4 regions of the Cytobacillus sp. FSL R5-0569 genome follow, and region 3 is predicted to be linked to each of the others. Evidence: riboswitches for the same ligand, from Rfam matches in the RefSeq annotation. Region 3 holds a riboswitch; each other region holds the start of a gene.
The links. Region 3 has a riboswitch for cobalamin ahead of MKX78_RS12275 (acyl-CoA dehydrogenase family protein). Riboswitches for the same ligand answer to the same signal wherever they lie in the genome.

Region 1 (2,194 bases), 1.3 Mb from region 3:
CTTGGTCCATAATTTTTCTTTTGTTGAACTCATATTCTTTTCTTCCTCCTTACAAATTGCTTTTAATACTATCAAAAATACGAATACATTCTTCTTGTTCCTCAGGTGTGATTCCCTCTAATATTTCCATTTCGAACTGATCAATCGGAATGCGGATTTTTTTGTATATGCGTTCACCTTCGTTCGTTATTTTCATTTTCTTTTCACGTTTATCCATGCTTGGGATTTTTTCTACATATCCATATTCCTCAAGCTGATTTATGGTCCTCGTAACTGTTGGCTTTTCGACACCTTGATATGCAGCAATCTCTACTAAAGTTGTTGGACCAAAATGGTAGAGATAATAAAGGATTGTCCACTGTGCCCGTTGTAATTGATGTTTCGTTAATAAGCTGTTTAGTCTATTCTCAAAAGGGCGATAAAGCATCATAAAGTGATGAAAGAACCTTTGGCTAGCAATAATAATATTCACCTCATTTAAAATAGTTATCAATGGTAACTAATATACTATAACAAAAAGCCGTCTTGTCTGTCTATGGGCGATAGATTTTTTTCTGTAAAATGGTAAATGTTATGTTAAAATTGTATTTCTTTTAAGAGATGTTTGTAGGCGACATTTAAATTGTTATAATAACAAGTGTTAGTTAAAAGTGAAAAGTAGTACAATTAAGAAAATAATTGTCAATTTTCTAAAATATTGATATATTTAAATAGAACAATTGAATATTTTCAAAAATAGGTGTAAATAGAATGCTCGCTTGTCTATTTACTTAAAAGGGAAGTACGGTTGGATTCCGTCGCTGTCCCGCAACTGTATTTGCGAGTGATATGAAAGATACCACTGTTTCCTAAAAATGGAGATGGGAAGGTTTCGTATCATGTTGACCATAAGCCAGGAGACCTGCCTGTTTAGTGTAAACATCAATTCCTACGTGGATATAGGAGGTGTTAAGTACGGGTAATGAATACATGCCAAGGTCGCATGTTTATTTTAGTATTCGTTTGAACTTAACAACTTCTTTCTAGAAGTTGTTTTTTTAATGGATTGATATGGTAAAAAGGTGAGCAAGAACGGAGGAAAAAGCTTTGTTTGGAACCGTTCCTTATTATGTGAACATAATGAAATCAACGATCATGATGAACAGCTATTCTGCTGAGAGTTATAGTTTAAAAAGAGTATTAGATCAGTATAAAGAAGACATCCGAACACTCTCTGTAGAAGAAGAGAAGATCCAAATATATTTAAGGAATGCTGAAAGGGCTTACAGCATTGTCAGGCATGATGTAATTGGATGGGAGGAAAATGATTGTGAGCATGGAGGAGAAGTATATACCAGGGTTAGAGGGAATCATAGCTTCTGAGACCAGCATCTCATTTTTAGATACTGTTCATGGAGAGATTGTCATAAAAGGTTATGACTTAATTCAACTTTCAAAAACGAAAAGCTATTTAGATATTATCCATTTACTTCTAGAAGATCAATTACCAACAGACGAGGAAAAAAATTCATTAGCTAATACGTTAAAGTCCTATTATGAAATACCAACGGCCGTAATGGAGGTTTTTACTCATTTACCAAAAGGAACACATCCAATGGATGGGCTCCGCACTGGCATCTCAAGCTTGGCTGGATATGATTCGACCTTAGATGATAGGTCGAAGCAAGCAAATAAAGAAAGAGCTTATCGTCTACTTGGCGGAGTTCCGACAATTGTAGCTAACAGTTATCGTATATTACAAGGTCTGGAGAGAATTGAACCGGATAAATCCCTATCATATAGTGCCAACTTTTTCTATATGTTAACTGGTAGAGTACCTTCCGATTTAGAAGAAAGAGTATTTGACCAATCATTACTTTTATATAGTGAACATGAAATGCCAAACTCAACATTTGCAGCAAGAGTAATTGCTTCCACGCAATCCGATCTATTTGGAGCGTTAACGGGCGCAGTTGCAAGTTTAAAAGGTAGCTTGCATGGCGGTGCAAATGAAGCGGTTATGTACATGTTGAATGAAGCGGAAAGTGTCGCTGGCGTGGAAGGTCTCTTCTATAAAAAACTATTTAAAAAAGAAAAGATTATGGGCTTTGGTCATAGAGTTTATATGAAAAAAATGGACCCAAGAGCATTAATGATGAAGGAAGCTCTACAGGAGTTATCCATACAAAATGGAGATGATTCGTTGCTTCGAAAA
Region 2 (2,194 bases), 400 kb from region 3:
TTAACGGTAGAGCAAAAGGCCTCCTTGCTGTAGCTGATACGATAAAAGATTCATCAAACGAAGCGATTCAAAGGCTACATGATATGGGGTTAGAAGTTATTATGATGACTGGAGATAACCAGTTAACCGCACAAGCCATTGCTAAAGAAGTAGGTATATCAAAAGTCATTGCAGAAGTCTTACCAGAAACGAAAGCAGAAGAAGTAAGAAAGCTACAAAGTCAAGGGAAAAAGGTAGCGATGGTAGGAGATGGTATTAACGATGCCCCAGCATTAGCAACTGCCGATATCGGCATGGCTATCGGTACAGGTACAGATATTGCCATGGAAGCAGGAGACATTACACTTATGCGTGGTGATCTAAATAGTATTGCTGATGCAATCATGATGAGTAAAAAAACCATTCGTAATATTAAACAGAATCTTTTTTGGGCGTTTGGCTATAATACAATCGGTATTCCTATTGCAGCTGCAGGTTTCTTAGCACCATGGTTAGCAGGTGCTGCGATGGCGTTTAGCTCTGTGTCCGTTGTATTAAATGCACTTCGTTTGCAACGTGTAAGATAAAAATAACAAGTTCCGTATGAATTTCTATAAAACATTCTATACAATAAACTGAATGAGAAAAACAAGCTAATTTAAATAGTTAGTTTGTTTTTCTATTTTTATAGAAGACATGAAGAAGATTGGTAAAAAAATTTTGTCCTTTAAGATAAATTATTTTCTTTTAATATGGAATATACCTTTAATTAATTTTTGCCCCACAACTTTAACACCATTGATTTATTTCAACAATTCTATGATTTTTTAATTTATTTACCAAAAAACTATTACTTTTCTGGTTTAAGCATACTCGTTTGAAGGTAAAAAAGTAGAGTTGGTCAGCTTGAACAATTTTTAATGGATTTCAAGACTTTTTTACACAAATAAGAAATGCTATTATTTATTATGGTCTTAAATTTACCGCTAAAAGAACGAAATGTATATTTTAGATTTAGATAAAAGAAATAAATTGTATTCTATGAAATGATGTGATATGATTACTCATACAATCTCAGATACAATATATAGTTATTTTTTTACTTCTTAACAACTACATATAGTAATTGGTTGAAGGAGTCCAAATGGACTTAAAATGGGAATCCGGATAAGCCGGAGCTGTACCCGCAACTGTAAGTGTGACGAAAAGAGGAAACCACTGTTCTTTTGAAAGAATGGGAAGGCTCTTAGTAGATTGATACACAAGCCAGGATACCTGCCTTCTTAATCAAAAGTTTCAATTCTTCGGGGCTTGAGAAGATGAAACGACAGTTGATGAAAAGAGTGTATTGTACACTTGTATTTATACTGTCGTTTGATCCGCTCAAGGTGTAACTGGGGCGGTTTTTTTTATGCCTAAATTTGATAGAAATAGTTTGAAGGAGGAAGGAATTTGAAAACAATGATTGATACGACAGTCAATTTTGAACAATTATATCAACAATTCAACAACTTACCAATTAGTGCGTTAGAAAAGCGTGCAGATCAATTAAATCACTTAGAGTTAGATAGTTTCTACGATCAGTTAATACTAGAATGTCTTTCTTACATAAATGTTAATGAACCTGATTGGACATATGTGGCTGCCCATTTATATTTAAAGAAGATTTATCAACAAGCAGCTGAGAACCGAGGGTACAGTGGTCAGGCTTATGGTGATTTTCATTCTTTAATTCAACAATTAAGTGATATTGATATTTATAGTCCTATTTTATTATCTAGTTATACAAAAGAAGAAATTGATGAATTAGGCAAAGAAATTGTCCCTGAAAGAGATCAGCTCTTTACTTATCTCGGGATCAAAATGCTTACGGATCGTTATGTAGCAAAAGATCGCCAAAAGAGGATTTTTGAATTGCCTCAAGAACGCTGGATGGTTATTGCAATGATTCTTATGCATCAAGAAGAAAAAAATCGGCTGCAATTAGTAAAAGAAGCTTACTGGGCAATGAGTAACTTATTTATGACCGTAGCTACACCAACTTTATCTAATGCAGGTAAGAATTGGGGACAACTATCTAGCTGCTTTATCGAAACAGTTGATGATAGTCTAGATTCAATTTATGACAGTAATACAGACATTGCTGCACTATCTAAAAATGGTGGTGGAATCGGCGTTTATTTAGGTAAGATTCGTAGTAGAGGTAGTATGATTA
Region 3 (2,194 bases):
ACTGATTCGAGCATCCCTATATAGTCGCTCAACATCGTAATCTCTCATATAACCGTATCCACCATGAATTTGAACGGCCTCATCTGTTACATGCCCAAGCATTTCAGAGCATCGCACTTTGTTTATGGCACATTCCATTGCGAATGCTTTTAAAGAGGTGATTCCTTCATCCGTTGGAGCTTGATCAATCATATCTGCTGTGCGATAAGCGGCACTTTCACTTGCATAAATAGATGTCACCATATCAGCTAATTTTTCTTGTATCAAAGTAAATTCAACCAGCGTTCTATTAAATTGTTGCCTCTCTTTCGCATAGTTTAGAGAAAAGTTGAAGGCTTGTTTAGCTGTGCCAATATTCGAGAAAGCTAGCTTCAATCTAGCAAGATTTAATATATTCATGGCAACTTGATGACCTTTTCCTTTTTCTCCTAGTATATTAGCGGATGGCACAACGACATCTTCCAGTATAAGTGTAGCTGTTGATGATCCATGAATACCCATCTTTTCTTCTTCTGCACCAATAGATACGCCTGCTATGTCTTTTTCAACACTAAAAGCAGTCATCCCGTCATTTGTTTGGCAAAATACAACAAACACATTTGCTATGTGAGCATTGGTAATCCATTGTTTTTCCCCATTTATTATCCAACTATCACTCTTGCTGTTGTAAATAGCTCTTGTTTTCGGTGAAAGTGCGTCCGATCCAGCTCCTGCTTCCGTTAAGGCATAAGCACCAATCCAATCCCCGGAGATGAGTTGTGGTAAATACTTTTGTTTTTGTGCTTCTGAACCAAAATAAACATACGGTAATGTGCCAACACCTACATGAATATTATACGAAACACTAAAAGCCCCACCGTATCCTATCTTTTCAGCTATAAGCCCGGATAATTTTTTACCAAGTGCAAACCCGCCATAATCCTCAGGTACATCAATAGCTAGTAGACCTAGTTCCCCTGATTTTTGAAACAGATTCTTAGCCACTTCATAGTTCTTTTTTTCTAATGAATCTATTTGGGGCAACACTTCATTCTTAATAAATAATTCTGCCGTTTGTGCAATGAGTTGTTCCTCTTCAAGAAAATCTTCAGGAGAAAAAATATCTCCCTTTTCTTCTAGCGTTTTTTTTAGCTTCGCCATCGTGCACTCCCTTTACATCTTTCTATCTCCTTTGATTGAGCGCTTGCTCAAATCAGTAGCAAGAAGCAAACCACCTTCAAACAAATAACAACTCCTGTTAAAAGAAGTTGTTAAGTAACGAGTGGACAAACAAATAAACATGTGTTGAGTAATATACATGTTCTTCTATCCGCACTTAACACCCCCTATCCGCGTAGGTAATGATGTTGGCTAAAACAGGCAGGTCTCCTGGCTTATGGTCGTGGCGGATTTGCTCCTTCCCCATTCAATAATGAATAAGTGGTTATGTACAATCCGCTCGCAAATACAGTTGCGGGACAGCACCGGAGTCTAACCGGTTTCCCTTTTAAGCTTGATGAACAAGCACCTGTTTAGTTAGCTATTTAGTTTTCACACTAACAATATATCAATTTTTCGGAAAATTTACAATTTATTTTTTAGAATATGTATTCTCAGCTTAAAATGATGAAAAAGTTAGGCTCTTTATCATTTTTCTTCCAACCACAATATAAGCTAGAGTCATTGATTAAATCCACTCCTATAACCCGAGTAGAAGAAAGCCTAATTCTTCATTTTGACTGATCGTTTGATGTAACATGAAAGGTTTATATAAATTTACCACCAAAAAGAGAAACACGCCTCCTAGAATGCAGAAGCGTGTTTTTCAAGTTTACTTAAATAAGTTAAGAAGTTTCTCGAAGAATCCTACTTTATCTTTTGTTTCTTTTACATCTTCTTTGTTATCTTTTGTTTTAATCTTATCTGTTTGGATGACAAATTGGACTAGTTCCAACTTTTCATTATTTTTATCTGATACAAAAGAAATTGGCTCATAATCAGATTTATCATATTGCGATATCATTTCATCAACTTCTTTTGTCACCTCATCAGGAATGTCTTTAGTTGCATCATGTAATTGTCCAGTTCCATTATGAAGCGAGCCAGCTCCTTTGGTTAGTTGCCGAGCTCCAGATAGAGAACCGCTAATTCCTTCATGGATGTCACTATATGATGTACTTAATTCAGAAACACCGCCTGTATAAGCAAGTAACCC
Region 4 (2,194 bases), 2.0 Mb from region 3:
GCTAAAATGAAATGGATGAAATGACGCATTGTATCGTGTGTTTGTGATTTACATGTAGTTAGTATAAATTATTGCAGTAAAACGAAATAGTTGTGTGGTATGAGGGTAATAACAAAGGTGGTACAATTTAATTTGCTCTTCGTCTTTCTATTTTCAGTTCGGAGGTTTCTAAATTGCGAAAGAAAAATCATAGTGTTCGAGATCTCATCTATATCTTATTAAACGAAAAGGACCAGTCCGTTATTTCTTATGGAATTGAATTTTCTGAGTTTATGCAATCATTACAGAACAGGACAGGGCATCTTCTATTAGTGAAGCATCAGTATGATAATGGGGAACTGAATGTACATACCATGTTTGATTGGGTGGCTCATGAAGACCTGCCAGCACTAATAAATGAAGATGTTTATAGTTATGGTGATTTTTGCTGGATAGATTTCGAGGAGGAAGAATCGTTAAATGAATTGCCTGCTCAAGCAATTGCTGAGCTCCTATATCTTAGTCATGTAAAGGAGCATTTAAAGAAACCTTTCTATAACCATTTAAGCAATCGTTATTGTTATTTAGCGCATGATGACGGTTGGTTAAATAAGGTCTATTACCGAGACTGGCAGGACTTTTACAAAATGCTTGGCGACGTTGCTGCTATGAAGATGGAGCATTTAAAAGTAGAAAAATCTTTATTAGGCCTAAAAAAGAAAAAAACATATCCGCAAGTTCCAGAAGGCGCGTTAAGGGCATTAAGAAATTTAATGAAGGAAGGCCTGGTAATTTCTTTTGAACAGAGTGAGCAGACACGTACAAAAATTAATATACCGCTCTGGACAGTTGGAGATTTCACTAATATGGATGATATGTATGATGAGTTCGAAGCAATGAGGAAGGAAGCCACTCCAGACGCGAGATTGGTTTTTGATAAAAAACTGAAAGAATGGCAAGTAACTGATTCATAAAAATAATAATGCACCACAAAATATGATAAGGTATAATAAAATCGACAGAAAATTGTAGATTTAAGGAAATAGGTGTCAATTTTTGACTTAATAGGGGAAATTGGTGTAAAACCAATGCGGTCCCGCCACTGTAACTGGTTAATAAACAAAGAAAACTGCTATATATGTTGTATAGGAGGAGCCTTTGATTATAAACCATAAGCCAGGAAACCTGCCTATCTTCCATAAACACTGTAACCTACGAGGATAGGGGGTGTTTGGTAAGGCTTCTTTGTCGTGATTATTCCTTCCAAACATCTCCTACTAATGGGGATGTTTTATATTTTAAGGAGGGTCAATCATGAAGAAATGGTATTTATTTTTAGTCTCGATTCTACTATCAGCAGGTATTCTTGCTGGATGTGGGAATGACACAGCTGAACCGAAAAAAGATGGAGAAGAGAAGGTTGAAGAGAGTACTGAAACTAGCGCTTTTCCTGTAACATTAACGGATGCTGCGGATCAAGAAGTGGTGATTGAAGAGGAACCAGAAGCGATTGTTTCATTAATCCCGAGTAATACTGAAATCGCTTTCGAATTAGGGTTAGGTGAGAAGGTAGTCGGTGTATCTGATTTTGATAATTATCCAGAAGAAGTAGCTGATATTGAAAAAATCGGTGGACAAGAATTTAATGTAGAAGCAATTATTGCTTTAAATCCAGATGTTGTATTAGCACATAATTCAGGAGCGCATAATAGTACTGAAGGCTTAGATCAATTAAGAGATGCTGGTATTACTGTTCTTATTGTCAATGATGCACAGAATTTTGAAGAAGTATATGATTCCATAGAAATGATTGGTAAAGCAACAGGAGCAACAGAAGAAGCAAATCAAACAGTTGAGGAAATGAAAACCCGTTTGGCAGAAATTGAAGAAAAAGCAAAGTCTGTTGAAGAGAAAAAATCTGTCTTTGTAGAAATCTCTGCAGCTCCTTCTTTATATACTGCCGGTCAAAAAACATTTATTGATGATATGCTCAATTTGATCCAAGCGGAAAATGTAATTGAAGAAGAAGGTTGGCCACAAATTGACGAGGAAGCTGTCATCGAAAAAAATCCTGATGTGATTATCACTACATACGGGTATTATACGGAAAATGCGGTAGAAACCCTTTTAAGTCGAGAAGGTTGGCAAGATGTAACAGCCGTTAAAGAGAAGCAAGTCTATGATGTGCACTCTGATAAGGTAACTCGTACAGGTC

Region 1: it holds a riboswitch for cobalamin, as region 3 does, so the genes downstream of both, MKX78_RS05460 (hypothetical protein) here and MKX78_RS12275 (acyl-CoA dehydrogenase family protein) in region 3, are expected to answer to the same signal.
Region 2: it holds a riboswitch for cobalamin, as region 3 does, so the genes downstream of both, MKX78_RS14095 (ribonucleoside-diphosphate reductase subunit alpha) here and MKX78_RS12275 (acyl-CoA dehydrogenase family protein) in region 3, are expected to answer to the same signal.
Region 4: it holds a riboswitch for cobalamin, as region 3 does, so the genes downstream of both, MKX78_RS02255 (ABC transporter substrate-binding protein) here and MKX78_RS12275 (acyl-CoA dehydrogenase family protein) in region 3, are expected to answer to the same signal.

The regions. Positions count from the first base shown of each region.
Region 1 is NZ_JBBOWW010000001.1:1,039,689-1,041,882, forward strand. It holds gene MKX78_RS05450 (MFS transporter) at 1-33, opposite strand, end outside; gene MKX78_RS05455 (MarR family winged helix-turn-helix transcriptional regulator) at 50-493, opposite strand; cobalamin riboswitch at 721-923, shown strand; gene MKX78_RS05460 (hypothetical protein) at 1,087-1,362, shown strand; gene mmgD (citrate synthase) at 1,307-2,194, shown strand, end outside.
Region 2 is NZ_JBBOWW010000001.1:2,785,522-2,787,715, reverse strand. It holds gene MKX78_RS14100 (heavy metal translocating P-type ATPase) at 1-566, shown strand, start outside; cobalamin riboswitch at 1,099-1,276, shown strand; gene MKX78_RS14095 (ribonucleoside-diphosphate reductase subunit alpha) at 1,441-2,194, shown strand, end outside.
Region 3 is NZ_JBBOWW010000001.1:2,388,297-2,390,490, forward strand. It holds gene MKX78_RS12275 (acyl-CoA dehydrogenase family protein) at 1-1,140, opposite strand, end outside; cobalamin riboswitch at 1,342-1,526, opposite strand; gene MKX78_RS12280 (YhgE/Pip domain-containing protein) at 1,811-2,194, opposite strand, start outside.
Region 4 is NZ_JBBOWW010000001.1:423,746-425,939, forward strand. It holds gene MKX78_RS02250 (hypothetical protein) at 174-953, shown strand; cobalamin riboswitch at 1,007-1,186, shown strand; gene MKX78_RS02255 (ABC transporter substrate-binding protein) at 1,294-2,194, shown strand, end outside.